DNA from 2 places in the Clostridium sp. Marseille-Q7071 genome. Region 2 is predicted to be linked to the other one. Evidence: a T-box and tRNA genes for the amino acid it is inferred to sense, from the RefSeq annotation. Region 2 holds a T-box; the other holds one or more tRNA genes.
The links. The T-box of region 2 lies ahead of pheS (phenylalanine--tRNA ligase subunit alpha). A T-box ahead of a tRNA ligase gene usually reads a tRNA of that ligase, here a tRNA-Phe.
Positions count from the first base shown of each region.

Region 1: it encodes a tRNA-Phe, which carries the amino acid that the T-box ahead of pheS (phenylalanine--tRNA ligase subunit alpha) is inferred to sense. The anticodon was not compared.

Region 1 is NZ_CBCOPR010000001.1:528,943-538,770, forward strand. Features, by position in the region: gene ACWPW7_RS02395 (SLC13 family permease) at 1-569, opposite strand, end outside; gene ACWPW7_RS02400 (AtuA-related protein) at 670-969, opposite strand; gene ACWPW7_RS02405 (acyclic terpene utilization AtuA family protein) at 1,059-2,327, opposite strand; gene ACWPW7_RS02410 (sigma-54 interaction domain-containing protein) at 2,747-4,084, opposite strand; gene ACWPW7_RS02415 (IS110 family transposase) at 4,508-5,809, opposite strand; tRNA gene ACWPW7_RS02420 (tRNA-Phe) at 6,452-6,527, opposite strand; rRNA gene rrf (5S ribosomal RNA) at 6,560-6,677, opposite strand; rRNA gene ACWPW7_RS02430 (23S ribosomal RNA) at 7,088-9,828, opposite strand, start outside.
Region 2 is NZ_CBCOPR010000001.1:2,093,673-2,103,500, reverse strand. Features, by position in the region: gene ACWPW7_RS09840 (DUF3656 domain-containing U32 family peptidase) at 1-371, opposite strand, end outside; gene ACWPW7_RS09835 (glycosyltransferase family 4 protein) at 585-1,580, opposite strand; gene ACWPW7_RS09830 (ASCH domain-containing protein) at 1,839-2,312, opposite strand; gene zapA (cell division protein ZapA) at 2,394-3,008, opposite strand; gene pheT (phenylalanine--tRNA ligase subunit beta) at 3,374-5,758, opposite strand; gene pheS (phenylalanine--tRNA ligase subunit alpha) at 5,783-6,799, opposite strand; T-box leader at 6,972-7,207, opposite strand; gene ACWPW7_RS09810 (TrmH family RNA methyltransferase) at 7,263-8,048, opposite strand; gene ACWPW7_RS09805 (potassium channel family protein) at 8,060-8,719, opposite strand; gene ACWPW7_RS09800 (TrkH family potassium uptake protein) at 8,732-9,828, opposite strand, start outside.

The sequences.
Region 1 (9,828 bases), 1.6 Mb from region 2:
ATAAGTACAAATATAATACCTGCTAAGAATGGAACTAACATTGGGTTAAATAATTCAGTTGGAGTTACTCCTAATGATGAAGCCGCACGAATAGTTGGTCCGCCCCATGGCAATATATTCATAGTACCAGCTCCCAGTGCAACAATGGTAGCTAAAGTTGTTCTTCTCATTCCAAGTTCATCGTATAGTGGAAGCATTGCTGGTATTGTAATTAAAAATGTAACTGCCCCTGAACCATCAAGATGTACAAGCATTGCTAAAACTGCAGTTCCTATTGCAATCTTCACTGGATTCTTGCCAACTACTTTAATAATTCTCCTTATGATTGGGTCAAATGTTCCTGCATCACTTAATACCCCAAAGAATAAAATAGCAAAAATAAACATAACCCCTGTTGTTGATATACTTTTAATTCCACTAGTCATAAATTCACCAATTTCTAGCCCAAAACCACCAATAGCTGCTGTAACTACCGGAACTACAATTAATGCTACTGTTGGTGATGCTTTTTTTGTCATAACTAACACAAGTAATAATATAATTGTTAAAAGCCCTAAGAATGCTAACATAATTTACCTCCTATATCTTTCATTTCAGATCACGTCCTAAGTAACAGCTACAATATTTATGTTACCTATTAAATAAATACTTATTTAGCTTTTATTTTTACTAGATTTCCATTTCCATTAAAGCCATAACAAGAGCTTTTCCATGTTTGTCATGAGCAAGACTTCTTGTAACTCCACCACCTAAAGTCTTATCAAGAACAAAATTCATAGCACAAATACTATCGATCTCATATCTTACTACTTCACCCTTGCAAATTTCACTAAAATATTCTTTAACTTTTTCTGCAGTAACTTTTTCTTTTAACATAGGATAATCTTCATCTCTGTATGCAATAACAGAAATGTTAGAAATATCACCTTTATCACCAGTTCTTCCATGTGCAACATCTTTTAATTTCATATTATTATACCTCCTGATAACTTACTTCTATATTTACGATATCTCTAGGAACGAATATTGAGCAAACTGAAACAACTTCTACTACTTTTTTAGTTGCTCCACCACCACCTGCAGGCCTCATTAGTGTAAAGAGTCTCAACTTCATTACCAATTAAAATAGCATTTTCTCTATCTTTAGTCCTTCCACTTATACGAAGTCTAATCTCTGGGAATACTTCTGGAGCATACTGACTAGAGATTTTTGTTTTATATAGTGAATTAAAACCAATATAGTCAATTCTTAATTCTTCTATTTGAACACCAGTTAGTTTAAGTCTTTTTTCAACAATATCAGCAGCAAGTTGAGCTTTTGCTAGAGCATTTGTACCGCCATAACTAATTTCGCCTTCGCCAATAAAGCAATCTTTGTAACCTATGCTCACTTTTAGAGTTTCAGGTACTCCTTTAGAATTAGCATTTTCAACTTTAACTAAATCTTTACCTTCTTGAGTAAATGTTACATGAGAAAAATCGGCTATAGCATCTGGAGTCATATAAGCTTCTGGATTATGTATTTCGTAAATCATTTGCTCTTTACAAGTGTCAGTACTAACTAATCCACCAGAACCTTCAACCTTAGTTACAGTAAATTTACCAGTTTCATCGATTTCAATTATTGGGAATCCCAATATTTCAAGGTTTTCAACATCTTTAATACCAGGATCTGCGTAATAGCCCCCAGTAACCTGTCCACCACATTCAAGTAAATGACCAACTAAAACTGCTTGCCCTATTTCATGAGTATTATCATTAATATTCCATCCAAACTCATATCTTAAAGGTCCAATAGAAAGTGCAGGATCAGAAACACGACCTGTTATGATTATATCAGCATCATTTTCTAACGCTTCTATAATTCCTTCCGCACCAAGGTACACATTAGTAGATAAAATAGATTCTTTAATATCACCAAGTTTGCAATCTAATTCAAGAACATCGTTATTATAATAATCTGAAATTTTTGGAAGTATATCATCACCTGTAACAGCTGCAAATTTTAAGCCTACAATTCCAAGTTCTTTAGCTATTTTTATACTTGCCTCAACAGCTGAAACTGGATTAGCAGCCCCCATATTAGTAATAACTTTAATTCCCTTTTCTTTTGCAAGTTTAAGAATTTTTCTCATTCTACTTTCAAGTAATTGATTATAACCTTTTGTAGGATCTTTAAGCTTATCCATTTGCCCAATAGCTATAGTTCTTTCAGCAAGACATTCAAAAATTATATAGTCAACATTTCCTTTTTCCATTATTTCTACTGCTGGCTCAATACGATCACCTGCATAGCCAGCACCACTTCCAATTCTAATTTTTTTCATAAATAATTACTCCTTTCAAATTAAGTAATAATGCTCTTTATGATTAAATTAATCACTCTAGCAATTAGTACACATATTATAAAAATCAATTTTCACTATTATTAATTTACAATATACATAGCAATCTCAAATATTATTTAGTAATACTAAATTTAAATAAAGTATATGTAAAGGTTTGTAGTATAATTTCTTAATATATACTTAAGCAATTTATATGCCAAATTTAGAATATCTAGAAATGCCTTAAAACCGAGAATATATTGCAAATGAAAAGGTTATTATTCTTAAATTTAAGAATAATAACCTCGAAATTTTAACTTATATATTTAAAAACTTGGTGAAATCATTATTAATTATAATTTCTTAAATTTAAGAATAAAAGTATATTACTTTCCTAAATTTAAGAAATGAAATAACTTTTAACTAAGCTTATAATAAAGAGTTGATAAAGATATCCCTAGATGCTTAGCTGCCTCTTTCTTCCCATCAACAGTATCACCAAAATATTCAATTGCTTTATTAATTTCTTCCCTTTCAAACTTCTTAATCTTATCAGAAAGCTTATAAAATTTTGGTTCCGATTCTTTTGAATTTTCAGTAATAGGAGCCGGTAAATTTTCTTCTCTTATAAAACCATCTGTAGCCATTATAGATGAAAACTCAAGAACATTTCTCATTTCTCTTACATTTCCAGGCCAGTCGTAATTATAAAGTGAAGCTTTTGCCTTGTCTGTTAAAGATATCTTTCTTCTAAGCTTATTACTTAACTTTTGTATATAGAAGTCTAATAAATATGGTATATCTTCTCGTCTTTCTCTTAAAGGTACTATATGAATAGGGAAAACTGCAATTCTATAATATAGGTCCTTCCTAAACTTACCCTCTTCAATATATTTCATTAAATCTACATTACAAGCACAAATAACTCTAACATCTATGTCAATTTCTTTAGTTCCTCCAATTTTTCTAATAGTCCCTTCTTGTAATACACGTAATAATTTTGCCTGTAATGAATAATCCATTTCAGATATTTCATCTAAAAATATCGTTCCTTGATTGGCACTTTCAAACAAACCAATTTTTCCGCCCTTCTTAGCTCCAGTAAAAGCCCCATCTTCATATCCAAACAATTCACCTTCTAGCATTGTAGGTGTTAAAGTTGAACAATTTATAGCTACAAAAGGATATTTGCTTCTTTCACTTTCATTATGTATAGATTGTGCATATACTTCCTTACCACTTCCACTCTCACCTTCAATAAGCACAGAAACATCTGAATGTGCAATTTTTTGTGCTATATTTTTAGTGAGTATTGAAGTATCATTTACAGCGATAATATTCTTAAAAGTGTATTTAGTACCATTTGTACGATGAATTTTCTCCATTAAATACTTGTTCTTTTTCTCTAGCTCTTTAATTTTTTTACTTAAATACACAGCATCTTTTAAAAATGTAACTGTTGATATACCTCCAATTGTCTTTCCATCTGAAATAATAGGAGATATATTACAAAAATATTCATCATTATTTTCTTTACGTAGAACTCCTAACTTAGCTACTCCTGTTTCCATTACATCTTGTATCAGGGAGCCTGGACGAATATCCCTTATAGGTAATCCTTCAACATCATTAAGATTTTTACCTATAAAATTTGAATAAGCCTTATTGAAAAATAAGATATTTCCTTCTCTATCTACAATTAGTACTCCTTCATTTAAAGAATTGAATATTTTCTCCATCCATTCTGTAATCTTCATTAGGCATCTCCTTTTTAATATAATCTTATGTTATTAAATACATACTATATTTTTTGCTTATTATACTAGTTATTCTTTTTTAGAAATTCATTAGTATTTAATCCAAATTTTTGATTAAACTTTCTTCTTTCCTGAAGTTTTTATTTCATCGACTATTTTTTATACTTCATACTATAGTTAATATTATTATATATTTATTCTTAAATATTACAAACACATTATAATATATTTATAGATTAATTTATAGATAAACTACTTTAAAAATTAATGTATATCTCTATGGTATTTTAATTCACAATGCAAAATGCACAATTAAGACCAGCTAATAATAGTCAAGTATAATGTAAAAAAATTTTTTCCTTGAAAAATGGGTATGACAAAAAGACCATTTTAAAATACGAACGATTACAAAAAATGGACTTTTTATATAGCGACAGCTATCGCTTTATTTTCTAAAAACATTTGTTTGTGAATTCTAGGATCTCTTAGTTCAAAAGGTTTTTGATTTCTAAGTGTTGCAAAAATATAGTTTAATATTTTATGCATTATAGCAACTAATGCTACTTTTGACTTCTTGCCTTTAAGATTTGTTTGATAGTAATCTAATAAATCTTTATTAATAGGAACTCCGTTACGACTTTTTCTTATGGAGGCTAATGCAACAGTATATAAAGCTCGTCTTCCAATACGAGTTCCACGTTTAGAAATTTTATTTTGGTTACCTTTAAAATTACCAGATTCATTAACAGAACTGTCTATCCCAAAGAAAGCAACTAGATGTTTAGGTTTTATGAAGCCATTAATATCACCTATTTCAGCAACTAGGGTAATAGCAGTTAATCCACCTATACCAGGAATTGAAGTTAAGAGTTCAATATTAGTTCTAACTTGTTTTGGAAAGTTGGTAGAATTAATTAAGTTTTTTACTTCATTTAACAAGTTAAGTGTTTCAGATTCTATAGCATTGATTAATGCTATTTTACTGGTGATTTTAATTGATATACCCGATAAGGGTAATCCAATAACATTAGCTTCAGTTGCAATATTATATAAGTTAGAGTAAATTTTTTCAGCCCACAAAACACCTTTTTTAGATTTAGTAATAAGTATGTCTAAAATAGCATCTTTGGGTGCGTCTAGCACTGCTTTATGTGATGGATATTTACTTAATATAGCAATTGAACTAGGAGAAGTTGTATTTGAGAATACTGTATTGTAACCTGGAAAAATCACTCTTAAATCAGCAGATAATTTTTTCTTAAATGTTGAACAAGTATCAGTTAATTTATAATATTCTCTTATAAGAGATCGTAATAAAAATATATCTAGACTAATGCCTTGTGAAAGTTTAATATTTTGGAATTTACCTATTCTGGCAATAGATAAAGCATCTTTTTTATCATTTTTCACTTTTCTTATATCTCTATTTTTGTTACAATTAGTAATGAGTGGATTGATAACAAATGTGTTATCAAAGTTTTTATTAAGAAAGTGGAAAAGAGATAAGTGGTACACACCAGTGGACTCCATGAAAATGCCAGTTTTCATGTTAAACTCTTCTTCTGCTTTTTTTATTTCTTTTAATAAATAATTAAAACCAGAAACATCATGCTTTATCTTAAATGATTTCTTATAAATATCACCATTAGGTGCAAGTATTGCAACATATGAAAAATCTGCTGAAACATCAATCCCTACTACAGGATTATTAAAAAATTTGGACATTGTATATATCTCCTTTGAATTATATTTGAGATAGAATAGAAATTCCAATCTATCAGATAGCTTATAACCTTGTCTGTGACACGGGTAATTCCCAAAAGGAAACCCAACCAGCTAAACATAGAATTCTACCTGATGGAATGATACGCTTATTTACGGGTATGAGCACTACGTGCTTCCCAGGTGGAATACATCTATCATCTATTCAGGAGTATTATACTAAAAAATATTTAATTTGGTTAGATTCCCGATAGGGATCTTAATAGAAAACTAATTAAAAAATTAAACTAAAGATATGCTGTTTACACCTAAAGGTGTTGTATGAAAAATATTAAATTTAAGAATGTTAATAAAATAATGTGATTCAATGTTCGTTAGAAATGAGATTAGCTTTCTATCAAATATTGTAACTACATTATACAAGGTGGAAATTATTTTGATCAAAAAAATTTCTTTAATGGATTTTTTAGCTAGCAATACAATTGCTAGTGTTTTATTGTAGGGACGAACAGTGTTCGCCGCTAGGGTTAATCAATTCTAAATTTCTCAGAGATAGATTAAATTTAGAAGTGATATATCTATAATATAAAGCTAAAATATAAAATTTTGCATAAAAAAATAACCTAGATTAATAATCTAGGTTATTGGTGGCTCGAGCAGGAATCGAACCAGCGACACGAGGATTTTCAGTCCTCTGCTCTACCGACTGAGCTATCGAGCCATATTGTTAGCTAAGTTTTCTTAGCTAACACTACCTGGCAACAACCTACCCTCCCACACAGTCTCCCGTGCAGTACTCTCGGCGTCCTAAGGCTTAACCTGCCTGTTCGGAATGGAAAGGGGTGTTACCCTTAGGACCATCATCACCAGATCTAAATTTGCTATAAACATCGTACTACTTCGTCAACTTCATTCGCTCTGGTGCTCATTTACCGTAGTAAACTCCGCTCCTCACTCATTTGTTTCCCTGTATTACTCGTTTCTATCAAATTTTAAAAATTCCTATAAACTTCGCATTATTTCGTCAGTTTCAGTCGCTGCGGCGTTCATTTACTTTAGTAAACTCCACTCCTCGCTCCTTCACTTCCTTATACTGCTTGTTTCTATTAATTTTTTGAAAATTTCATATAAGCTTCGTATTACTTCGTCAACTTCAGTCGCTGCGGTACTCATTTACTTTCGTAAACGACCTTCCTTGCTACTTTGTTTCCTTGTACTACTCGCTTCTATTAATTTTTAGAGAAATTAATTATTCTCTGAAAATTGCACAGTGAAATTAATTAGGTCAAGCCCTCGACTTATTAGTATGAGTCAGCTGAACATGTTGCCATGCTTACACCTCTCACCTATCAACCTGGTGTTCTTCCAGGAGTCTTACTAACTTATGTTATGGGAAATCTCATCTTAGGGGGGGCTTCACGCTTAGATGCTTTCAGCGTTTATCCCTTCCAGACATAGCTACCCAGCTGTGCCACTGGCGTGACAACTGGTGCACCAGAGGTCTGTCCATCCCGGTCCTCTCGTACTAAGGACAGCTCCCTTCAAATTTCCTACGCCCGCGACGGATAGGGACCGAACTGTCTCACGACGTTCTGAACCCAGCTCGCGTGCCGCTTTAATGGGCGAACAGCCCAACCCTTGGGACCTACTTCAGCCCCAGGATGCGACGAGCCGACATCGAGGTGCCAAACCTCCCCGTCGATGTGGACTCTTGGGGGAGATCAGCCTGTTATCCCCGAGGTAGCTTTTATCCGTTGAGCGATGGCCCTCCCACGAGGAACCACCGGATCACTAAGCCCGACTTTCGTCCCTGCTCCACTTGTCTGTGTCGCAGTCAGGCTCCCTTCTGCCTTTGCACTCTTCGAACGATTTCCGACCGTTCTGAGGGAACCTTTGGGCGCCTCCGTTACTTTTTTGGAGGCGACCGCCCCAGTCAAACTGCCCACCTAACAATGTCCCGTGACCTGATTCAAGGCCTCCGGTTAGAATTCCAGTACTATCAGGGTGGTATCCCAAGGATGACTCCACAAAGGCTGACGCCCTTGCTTCCAAGTCTCCCACCTATCCTGTACAGATAGTACCGAAACTCAATGCTAAATTGCAGTAAAGCTCTACGGGGTCTTTCCGTCCAATCGCGGGTAGCAAGCATCTTCACTTGCACTACAATTTCGCCGGATTTGCTGTTGAGACAGTGCCCAAATCATTACGCCATTCGTGCGGGTCGGAACTTACCCGACAAGGAATTTCGCTACCTTAGGACCGTTATAGTTACGGCCGCCGTTTACTGGGGCTTAAGTTCATGCCTTCGTTTGCACTAAGCAATCCCCTTAACCTTCCAGCACCGGGCAGGCGTCAGCCCCTATACATCAGCTTTCGCTTTAGCAGAGACCTGTGTTTTTGCTAAACAGTTGCTTGGGCCTATTCTCTGCGGCCTACTTGCGTAGGCACCCCTTCTCCCGAAGTTACGGGGTCAATTTGCCGAGTTCCTTAACAGCAATTCTTCCGATGGTCTTAGGATTCTCTCCTCACCTACCTGTGTCGGTTTGCGGTACGGGCACTAACTTCCTCCATAGAGGCTTTTCTTGGCAGCGTGGAATCAGATACTTCACCCTTAAAGGGCTTCCCCATCACGCCTCAGCTAATGTAGGTGGATTTGCCTATCCTACATACCTAAACGCTTAGACTAGCATCCAATAGCTAGCACATCTTATCCTCCTGCGTCACCCCATTTGTAATAACGTCTGCTAGTGGTACAGGAATATCAACCTGTTGTCCATCACCTACGCCTTTCGGCCTCGGCTTAGGTCCCGACTAACCCTGAGCGGACGAGCCTTCCTCAGGAAACCTTAGGTTTTCGACCGACAGGATTCTCACCTGTCTCTCGCTACTTATGCCAACATTCTCACTTCTGCATCGTCCACCGCTCCTTTCGGTACGACTTCAGCCAATGCAGAAAGCTCCTCTACCGCGTACACATAGTGTACACCCATAGCTTCGGTGGTAAGTTTTAGCCCCGGACATCTTCGGCGCAGGATCTCTTGACTAGTGAGCTATTACGCACTCTTTGAATGAGTGGCTGCTTCTAAGCCAACATCCTAGTTGTCTTAGAAATCCCACATCCTTTACCACTTAACTTACACTTTGGGACCTTAGCTGATGGTCTGGGCTGTTTCCCTTTTGACTACGGATCTTATCATTCGCAGTCTGACTGCCGAAATACAAGTATATGGCATTCGGAGTTTGATAAGGTTCGGTAAGCGATATGCCCCCTAGCCTATTCAGTGCTCTACCTCCATTACTTAATTAATCGACGCTAGCCCTAAAGCTATTTCGAGGAGAACCAGCTATCTCCGAGTTCGATTGGAATTTCTCCGCTATCCACAGCTCATCCCATGGTTTTTCAACACCAACGTGGTTCGGTCCTCCACGAGATTTTACTCTCGCTTCAACCTGGCCATGGATAGGTCACCCGGTTTCGGGTCTACGACATGCAACTTTGCGCCCTATTCAGACTCGGTTTCCCTTCGGCTCCGTACCTTAAGTACTTAACCTCGCTACATATCGTAACTCGTTGGCTCGTTCTACAAAAAGCACATCGTCACACATATAAAGTGCTTCGATCGGTTGTAGGCACAGGGTTTCAGGTTCTATTTCACTCCCCTCCCGGGGTTCTTTTCACCTTTCCCTCACGGTACTTCTCCACTATCGGTCACTAGGTAGTATTTAGCCTTGGGAGGTGGTCCTCCCTGCTTCCCACAAGGTTTCACGTGTCTCGTGGTACTCTGGATCAGAACTTAAGGTCTTCTCGTTTCACTTACAGGTCTATTACCTTCTACGGAGTAGCTTTCCAGCTATCTTCAGTTACAATAGCCACCTCTTTTATGTTCTGTCCTCAACCCCCAAGCCAAAGGCTTAGGTTTGGGCTCTTTCCCTTTCGCTCGCCGCTACTTAGGAAATCGATTTTTCTTTCTCTTCCTCCGGGTACTTAGATGTTTCAGTTCCCCGGGTTTACCTCTATATAC
Region 2 (9,828 bases):
CCATTATGAACTGTCATTTGGGTTGAAGCATGAACTTCAAAATCCGGTAATAGCTTCTTTATAGCATAAAACAGACCTAGATCTTGAACTAATATTGCATCTACTCCAACTTCGTATAAAAATCTCACATATTCTATAGCCTCTTCAAACTCAAGTTCTTTAATTAAAGTATTTACAGCTATATAAACCTTAACATTATATATATGACAGTAATCTACTGCTTCTTTTAATTTCTCATCATCAAAATTATTAGCATAAGCTCTTGCTGAAAACTTGCTTCCGCCCATATATATTGCATCACACCCTGAAAGCACTGCTGCATGCAAACTTTCTACGCTTCCACCTGGTGCTAATAGTTCTATTTTCTTCATGTTCATCTCTCCTATTACTGAGCTTATAATTACGAATATAATTATACCAATAGTAAGTATATAAGACAAAGTTTTTATTCCATTATATAGTTTTTATTTATAAAAATAAAAACCTATTTATATTATCTATTTATTTATAAATATAGTTTAAACCATATTAAACAGTGAAAATGCAAATTCCTACAAATAAAAATAAGTGGACTAAAAAGTCCACTAACTATTTATTAATTTCAAATATTCTTCATATATTTGCTTAGCAGTATTTTCCCAAGTATATCTTTTACACACATATTCCTTTAAGTCATTATTTTTTCTATTATTATATCCCTTAATTATGGCTTCTTTTATAGAATTTTCATCATAAGGATTACAGTATATAGCTAAATCTTTAAAATATTCTCTTGAAGCTCCTTCTTCTGTTACTACGATATTACATCCACTTGCCGCTGCTTCTAAAGAAGAAAGACTTGTTAGCTCCATAAAACTAGGTAATGCATGAACTTTAGCAAATTTATAAGCATTATATACATTATAGTTATCCATAAAACCTAAGTATTGTACATTTTTATAAGCTAAACATTTTTTAAAATAGTTTTTATTCGAAACTCCTCCTACTAAAACTAAAGGTAAATTCAACTCATTACAAACCTTTGAAAGTATTAGTTGGTTTTTTGCCTCATATATTCTTCCTACAGATAGCACATAATTATTTACGTCATGTCGTTCTGTAAAATTATAAAGTGGTACGTCTTCATATTCTAACATATTCACTCCATTATAAATTACCTTACAAGGAGTATCAAACTTAAAATCTCTTTTTAAATTTTCTAATTCCCACTTACTATTACAAAAAATCATATGACTTTTTCTTAAAAGTTCTCTTCTATATATATTACAACTATTCCACAATTTTAGTTTTTCAGTTTCTCCTATATGGTTATAATAATTACTCATATTAAAATAAAGAGGAGTAATCACAATTTTACTTTTTCCTTTTAGGCTTTGTCTATAATACCTATATATCTCTCCTGGAACATTGATATTAAATAAGTGAATAATATCATAATCATTATATTCATATAACTCTCCTCTATCTATATCAACATTAACTCCTAACTGCTTTAAATTTTTGTAAATTTTTTTTACAATGATGGAGTCACCAGCAGAACTTTTTAAATAATCCTGTCTTGCACACAACAAAACCTTCATTGATAATCCTCCTATGTTTGCTACTTAAAATATAACTATGCAATCATAGTAGTTTTTATCACTAATTATTTAAATAAAATAGTTTATCTTAATAAGACAAATAGCTCTATTATTAATTTAAAAAACTATTTTATCAAAATTATTTAACAACTTTCTAAATATAAAAAGTTGTTAAATAAAAAACTCATAATTATTTGATTAATTATGAGTTTTATGCTACAAAGAAAATTCTTTATTCATATTTATATTTTAAAATTTTTATTTATATACTACTTCAAACTCTTCACATACTATTTCCATATCTTCATTAAATTCTTTTCCTATTTCTTTTAATTCATCTTCAAAATATATTCGATGGACATTTCTCCAATAGTCTAGAGATTTATCGCCTTCACCTTCTATTGAAGCAAACTTCTCTGTTACATCTTTAAAAGGGATAATTTCTATTTTAGTGGTTTTAATAATACACTTAGCAATACCTTGCCAATTAGTAATTATGCTATACTCATCAACTTTTGGCAGTTCTTCTCCTTCTTCTTTATACCAATAGTATAAAGAGGCTGTTCCTCTTTTTGTTCCTTCCAAAACAAGTTCCGCTAACTCATTGGCAGATTTCACATCATTACAAAAATGCCAAGCGGTATAATTTTTTTTCGTAGTTTTTTCATTCTCACCTAAAATTTCTAAATAGCTTAACCACATTTCTTCTACTGAAATATCATACTTGCACATAACCTTTTCTCCTTTATTTATAATAATTTAACCTCCATATTTTTACCAACTGGAGGTTAAATGTTTCATTCTTATCAAAAGCTATTCTTTAATTTTTAATAATGAGTTCTTTTTTAATTTTTCTCTTATTAATTCTTCATTTTTATTATCTAATTCTTTTGCTAATTCTTTAATATTTCTAGTTTTATCGCAAATATCCGATCTTAGTTCTCTATTTCTAGCTGCCAGCTTTTTATTTAACATAGTAAGCTTTTCATTTTCACTTTTTATTTCTTTTGAAACCTCTGTCATAACCTCCATCTCAGAATCAATTTTTTGCATTTCTTCTTTTAATCTAAGATCTTGGTTACCAGACAAACTTTCAACTTGCTCTTGAAGCTCCTTGTTAATATTCTCTAAAGATTCAACCTGTTTTTTCATTTGCTCTAATTCTGAAATTAAAAACTTATTGTCATTACTCGCTTTTGTGAAGTTTTCAGATAACCTTTCGTAGCTTTCTTTATTCTTTAAAAGTTCATCTCCCATATTTAAAGCAGCTAATATAGTGGCATCCCCTGAGCCTAACTTAGAATTATTTTCCATTAAGGTGCGAATACGTTTGTCCACAAATTTGGCTACCATATGTAAATACTCGTCATTTTCTTCACCTTTTAAATTATATTCCATACCATTTATTTTAACTGTTATAATGTTCACTAAAACACCCTCTTAAAGATTATAGTTGTTCTTATTTTATCATAAAACCTTTATGAAATAAACCAAAATAATAAAATACTGCTATAATTCCCACTGTTTTCTTGATTATTCTCTAGTTTAACCTATTTTCCTCGAAGTCAATAAATATTAACCTTTAATATTTATGTAAAAAACTTTTATAAGCTATATAAAGTATACTTTAAAATTTTACATAAACCTTACATAATGAAATAATTATATATACTTCTTTATTCATATAAAAGTTCATAATTAATTTTTTACATAAAAAAAGAAAAGTGACTAAATCACTTTTCTTAAAAATTATCCAATTAAATAATCAATGGTCATTTTTTATTATCAATTAATTAAATCTGCCTTAACTCTGCACCTAGCTTATGCTCTAGTGCCCTTAAAATTTTATCATGGACCTTATTAACTTCATTATCCGTTAAAGTTTTTTCTTTATTTCTATATACTATTGAATAAGCAATGCTCTTCTTACCTTCTGGTATTTGCTTACCTTTATATACATCAAATAATTTAATACTTTCTAATATGCTTCCGCCTTGTTTTTTAATAGTCTCCTCTATTTCTTGAACCAATATTCCATCTTCAACTAAAAGTGCTATATCCCTAGTTACTGCTGGGAATTTTGGTAATGGAACATACTTCTTATCAACTTTAGCATGTTTTAATAATAAATCTAAATTTAACTCAGATATATAGCATCTTATATCCATATCATAATTGTTTGCTACATCAGGATGAATTTCACCTATAACACCTATATATTCTTTTCCTATATATAGTGCAGCAGTTTTTCCTGGATGAAAGCTTGGATTCTCTGATTCTCTCTTAAAGCTTACACTTCCGATTCCTAGTTCTTCAATTACATTTTCAACTACTCCCTTAATATCTAAATAGTCCATATTTCCATACATTGAAATTGTAATTATATTTCTTTCTTCTGGAAGCTTATTTTCATCTTCATTAGGTATATATATCTTTCCTATTTCAAACAATCTTGCTTCTTCATTACTTTTACTATAATTTCTTGATAATGCCTCCATAGCAGATGCTAATGTAGTAGTTCTCATTATACTAAAATCTTCACCTAGAGGATTTTTAATTGAAATAGATTTTCTTAAGTTACTATCTTCAGAAACTAATAATTTGTCAAAAATTTTTGGGCTTACAAAAGAATAGCTTATAGATTGATTTAATCCACTATTTATTAATGAATCTACAACCTTTTCTTCAAGTTTTTGTTCTTCACTTTTTCCACTTTTTGTAGCTTCACACAATGCTATTGTAGAAGGTACATTATTATACCCGTAAATTCTTACTATTTCTTCTGCAATATCTTCTTTAATATTAATATCACTTCTAAAAGTAGGAGATTTTACAACTAATATATCTTCCTTAATTTCTGTAGCTAATCCTAATCTATCTAAATACTTCTTCATGTCTTCTTTGGATATATCAATACCTAAAAATTTATTGATCCAATTTGAATCTACTTCTAAATAATGCGGAGTTTTAGGCTCTGGATAAACATCTATTACTCCTTCCATTACTTCTCCTGCATTTAATTCATTTACCAATGAAGCAACCCTAGCTACTGCTATTTCACATAAATTAGGATCTAGATTTTTCTCAAATTTAGTTGAAGCTTCTGTTCGTAAATTTAACTTCTTAGATGATTTTCTTACATTGATGCCATCAAAGTTTGCACATTCTAGAATAACCATTTCAGTGTCTTCTTTTATCTCTGAGTTCAATCCTCCCATTATTCCTGCAAGTCCAACAGTTCTTTCTCCATCTTTAATACATAGTATATCACTATCTAAAGATCTTTCTACTTCATCTAAAGTAGCAAATTTTTCACCATCTTTAGCTCTTTCAACTACTATAGTTTTGCTTGCTATTTCTCTTGCATCATAAGCATGTAGTGGTTGACCAAGCTCTAACATAACAAAATTTGTTATATCAACAATGTTATTTATTGGTCTAACTCCTGCCTCTAATAGTCTTTCTTGCATCCATTGTGGTGATGGCTCTATTTTTACATTTTTAATTCCTTTTAGCATAAACCTTCTGCAAAGTTCATCTTTTATTTCTACATTATAATCATCTTTGACATTTTCATTACAAGTAGAAGTATATTCTAAATTAGGCATTTTATAATTAGTTCCCAATGTTGCTGCTGTTTCTCTTGCTATTCCTATAACACTTAAACAATCTGCCCTATTTGATGTAATTTCAAATTCTATTACTGCACTTCCTATATTAACTACTTCTTTTATATCTACTCCTATTGGAGTATCTTCTGGTAGTATCATAAGACCATGAACTGGTTTATCTCCTGCTATTCCAAGTTCTTCTTCTGAACAGAACATCCCATTAGATACTACGCCTCTTAATTTACCCTTTTTAATTTTAAGTCCACCATGTAATGTTGACCCATGTAATGCTACAGGAATTATATCTTGTTCCTTCATATTTGTAGCTGCAGTTACTATTTGAATTGGTTCTTCAGCCTTTATATCAACTTGACAAACCACAAGTTTTTCTGCATCTGGATGTCTATCTATTTTTATTATTTTTCCTGTTACTACATTTGAAATCTCTTCTCCTGAAACAACTAGCTCTTCTACCTTAGAACCAGATAGCGTTAGTCTATCTGATAACTCCTTAGGGGAAATATTTATATCAACATAATCTTTAAGCCATTTAACTGGAACTTTCATTGGTAATCCTCCTTTAACATTTTATTAAAATTGATTTAAAAATCTCATATCACTTTCGTATAATAATCTAATATCATCAATTCCATATTTTTGCATAACCATTCTATCAAGACCAAATCCAAAAGCAAATCCACTATAAACTTCTGGATCAATTCCACAATTTCTTAGAACTTGTGGATGCACCATACCACATCCTAGTATCTCTATCCATCCACTTCCTTTACAAACTCTACATCCTTCGCCATTACAAACAAAGCAAGTAGCATCCATCTCTGCTGAAGGTTCAGTAAACGGGAAATGATGTGGTCTAAACTTAGTTTCAACATCTCCAAACATCTTCTTAGTAAATAGCTCTAAAGTTCCTTTTAAATCTGCAAAAGTTACTCCTTTATCTATAACCAATCCTTCTATTTGATAGAATATTGGTGAATGAGTAGCATCAGCTGCATCTGAACGATAAACCTTTCCTGGAGCTATCATTTTTATTGGTGGTTTTTGATTCTCCATTGTTCTAATTTGTATTGGGGAGGTTTGAGTTCTTAAAACTACATTATCATTTATATAGAAAGTATCTTGTTCTCCTCTAGCCGGATGGTCTTTAGGTATATTTAATGCTTCAAAGTTGTAATAATCCTTTTCTACCTCTGGTCCTTCTTCTATAGAAAATCCCATTGATAGAAATATTTCATTGATTTTTTCTAAAGTTAAATCAAGAGGATGTCTATTGCCTATAGTTTGTTTTTTTCCTGGCATAGAAATATCAATTATTTCACTTTGTAGTCTTTTTTCTTTTTCTTTATTTTTGATTTCTTCAGTTGCCTTAGCAATAGCATTTTCTAATGTTTCTCTTACGTCGTTAGCAACCTTACCTACAAGTGGTCTCTCTTCTTGTGATAAGCCTCCCATTCCTCTTAATATTTGAGTAAGCTCTCCTTTTTTACCTAAATATTTCACTCTAATATTTTCAAGTTGAACCTTCTCAGCGGCAGTTTTCAATTCATCTAGAGCAGACAGCTTAATATCTTCTAATTTTTCTCTCATTTTAAAATCTCCTTTCATATTTTTCTTATAATTAATAATTATTACCTTTTATTAATTCTCAAATAACAATGATTAATTAAAATTCTTAGACAACATTAATTTCATTGAATAATGCAATCCTTTAACATAAATTACTCTAATATATATTTGGAAATAAAAAAACCGCCCCTAAAAAAGGGACGGAATATCCGCGGTACCACCCTAATTGGACTATAAAATAGACCCTCTTAGTAAATTTATCGATTTTAATCGCTAATCATTACTTATAATGTTTTAATAAAAACCTATTTTCACAATTAGAACTCAAGAGTGAACTTCAGCATAAATTTATCATATAAAGGCTTTCAATCTATGACCTTTACTCCCTGTATGTAACCTTATACCTACTCTCTCCTTCACAGTTTAAGATATTTAATTTTTAATTTAAAACCTATTATACCTATGTTTGTATAAAATTTCAATACTATTTAATAACATTTTTTTGTCTTACAGTCTCATACATCATAATAGATGCAGCAACTGATGCATTTAATGACTCTGCACCGCCAGGCATAGGAATTTTAACTTTTTCATCAGAAAGCTCATATATTTCTTTACTAATTCCCTTTCCTTCATTTCCCACAGAAATAATGCATTTGCCGCTTAAATCTATATCATAAAAGTTGTTATTTGTATCAAGAGAACTTGTAATAAGCTTATAACCTTTATTTTTTAACTCCTTAACAAGGCTTAAATCCTTGTCTTCCATAATAGGAATATTAAATATAGATCCCATAGTTGAGCGCAAGGTTTTTTCATTATATACATCTACTGTACCTTTAGTTAATATAATTCCTAGTCCATCTGCTGCATGAGCAGTTCTTATAATTGTACCTAAATTTCCTGGATCCTGCACCTTATCTACTAATACATAAAATCCCTCACAGTATTTTAAATTAAGGACTTTATTCTCCACTACCGCAATTGCTCCCTGTGGTGTTTCAGTGCTAGTTAAGGTCTTAAAAACTATATCACTTACAATATAAATCTCAGCATTACATTGATGTATGCTTATATATTTTTCACAATATTCTTTATCTGCATTTTCATTTATAAAAATATATTTTATATTAAAGGATGACTTTAATGCTTCCTCAATAAATCTAAAGCCTTCAACTAAAAAAGCCTTATTTTCTAATCTATGTTTTTTTTCTTTTAATTTCTTTATTTGCTTTATTAGTGAATTCTCTTTGCTACTGATATATTGCAAATTATCTTCTCCTATCTTACTAACTTTTCTATATTATTTAGCTCTTGATTACCACCAATAGCTACAATTATATCATTAGCCTCAATAATTTCATCAGCAGAAGGAGAAACATCTATTTCATTATTTCTCTTTATTGCCATAACATTTATTCCATATTCTGCTCTTAAATTAAGATCTTTTAAGCTTTTTTCATGCCATTCTTGTGGACTTACAATCTCAGCAATGCTAAAGTCTGGTGATAATTCAATATAATCTAATATATTTGAAGAACATAAATTGTGTGCAACTCTTACTCCCATATCTCTTTCTGGAAATATAACTCTGTTTGCTCCAATTTTATATAGTACTTTAGCATGAAGTGCATTATTAGCTTTTGTAATGATATGCTTAACACCTAGTTCTTTAACAAGTAGCGTAGATAATATACTGGCTTGAATATCTGAACCTATACTTATAATGGCAACATCAAAATTTCCAACTCCCAATGCTCTTAAGCTTTGCTCGTCATTTGCATCAACTTGAACTGCATGAGTTACCTTTTCTGATATATTTTGTATAACTTCCTCATCAACATCAACTGCCAATACATCATTCCCTAATGAGTATAATGTTTCCGCTACAGATGTTCCAAATCTTCCTAATCCAATTACAATAAATTGCTTTTTAATCATAATTTCCACCTTCTACCCAACTAATATTTTATCTTCCGGATACTTTATAGCTAAAGCTTTCTTACGTCTATTGATTGAAATTGCTAAAACTAATGTTAATGGTCCTATTCTACCAGCATACATAGTTAAGGCTACAATTATCTTTCCTATGGCACTTAACTTTTGAGTTAGTCCTAATGTAGATCCAACTGTTCCAAAAGCTGAAGTTGCTTCAAATATATAATATTCAAAAGGTACGCCAGTTTGATGCTCCGTAATAGAAAGAAGTACTGTTACTGTTATAACTAAACCTAAGGCTATAATCATAATAGAAAATGCCTTATAAACTATATCCTTACTTACCCTCTTTTTATATATCTCTGTATCTTCTCGACCTTTAATAACTGATTTAACTGTCATATATAATATACCAGCAGTTGTTGTTTTTAGTCCACCTGCTGTTGACCCTGGTGACCCTCCAATAAACATCAATATAATAGTTAAAAAAATAGATGGTATAGTCATATCTGCTAAGGATATAGAGTTAAATCCTGCTGTTCTAGGACTAACTGATGCAAAAATTGATGCTAATATTCTATCCTTAAAGCTCATCCCTTTCATTGTAGCTTCATTTGAAAATTCAAATAAGAAGAATAAAATTGCGCCACCTACTAGCAATGCAATGGTCATAGATATTACTAGTTTTGAATGAAGTGATAACTTTTTAATATTCTTGTAATTATATATTTCATTCCAAACATAAAATCCTAATCCACCTGTAACTATAAGGGCAGATATAGTAAAAATTATAACTATATTTCCATTATAATTAACTAAACTATTAAAATTACCCATTAAATCAAAACCTGCATTACAAAAGGCTGAAATAGAATGGAATATACTATAGAAAATTCCTTTCGAGAATCCAAATTCAGGAATAAATTGAGTGCTCAATAAAAGTGCCCCTAATCCTTCTATAGAAAAAGTAAATATTAATATGTATTTTGCTAGTTTAACTATACCTTGAAGAGAAGTTGAATTCATAGATTCTTGCATTACTAATCTCTCTTTTAAGGTAATTCTTTTACCTATGATTAATGATAACATAGTAGCAAAAGACATAAATCCTA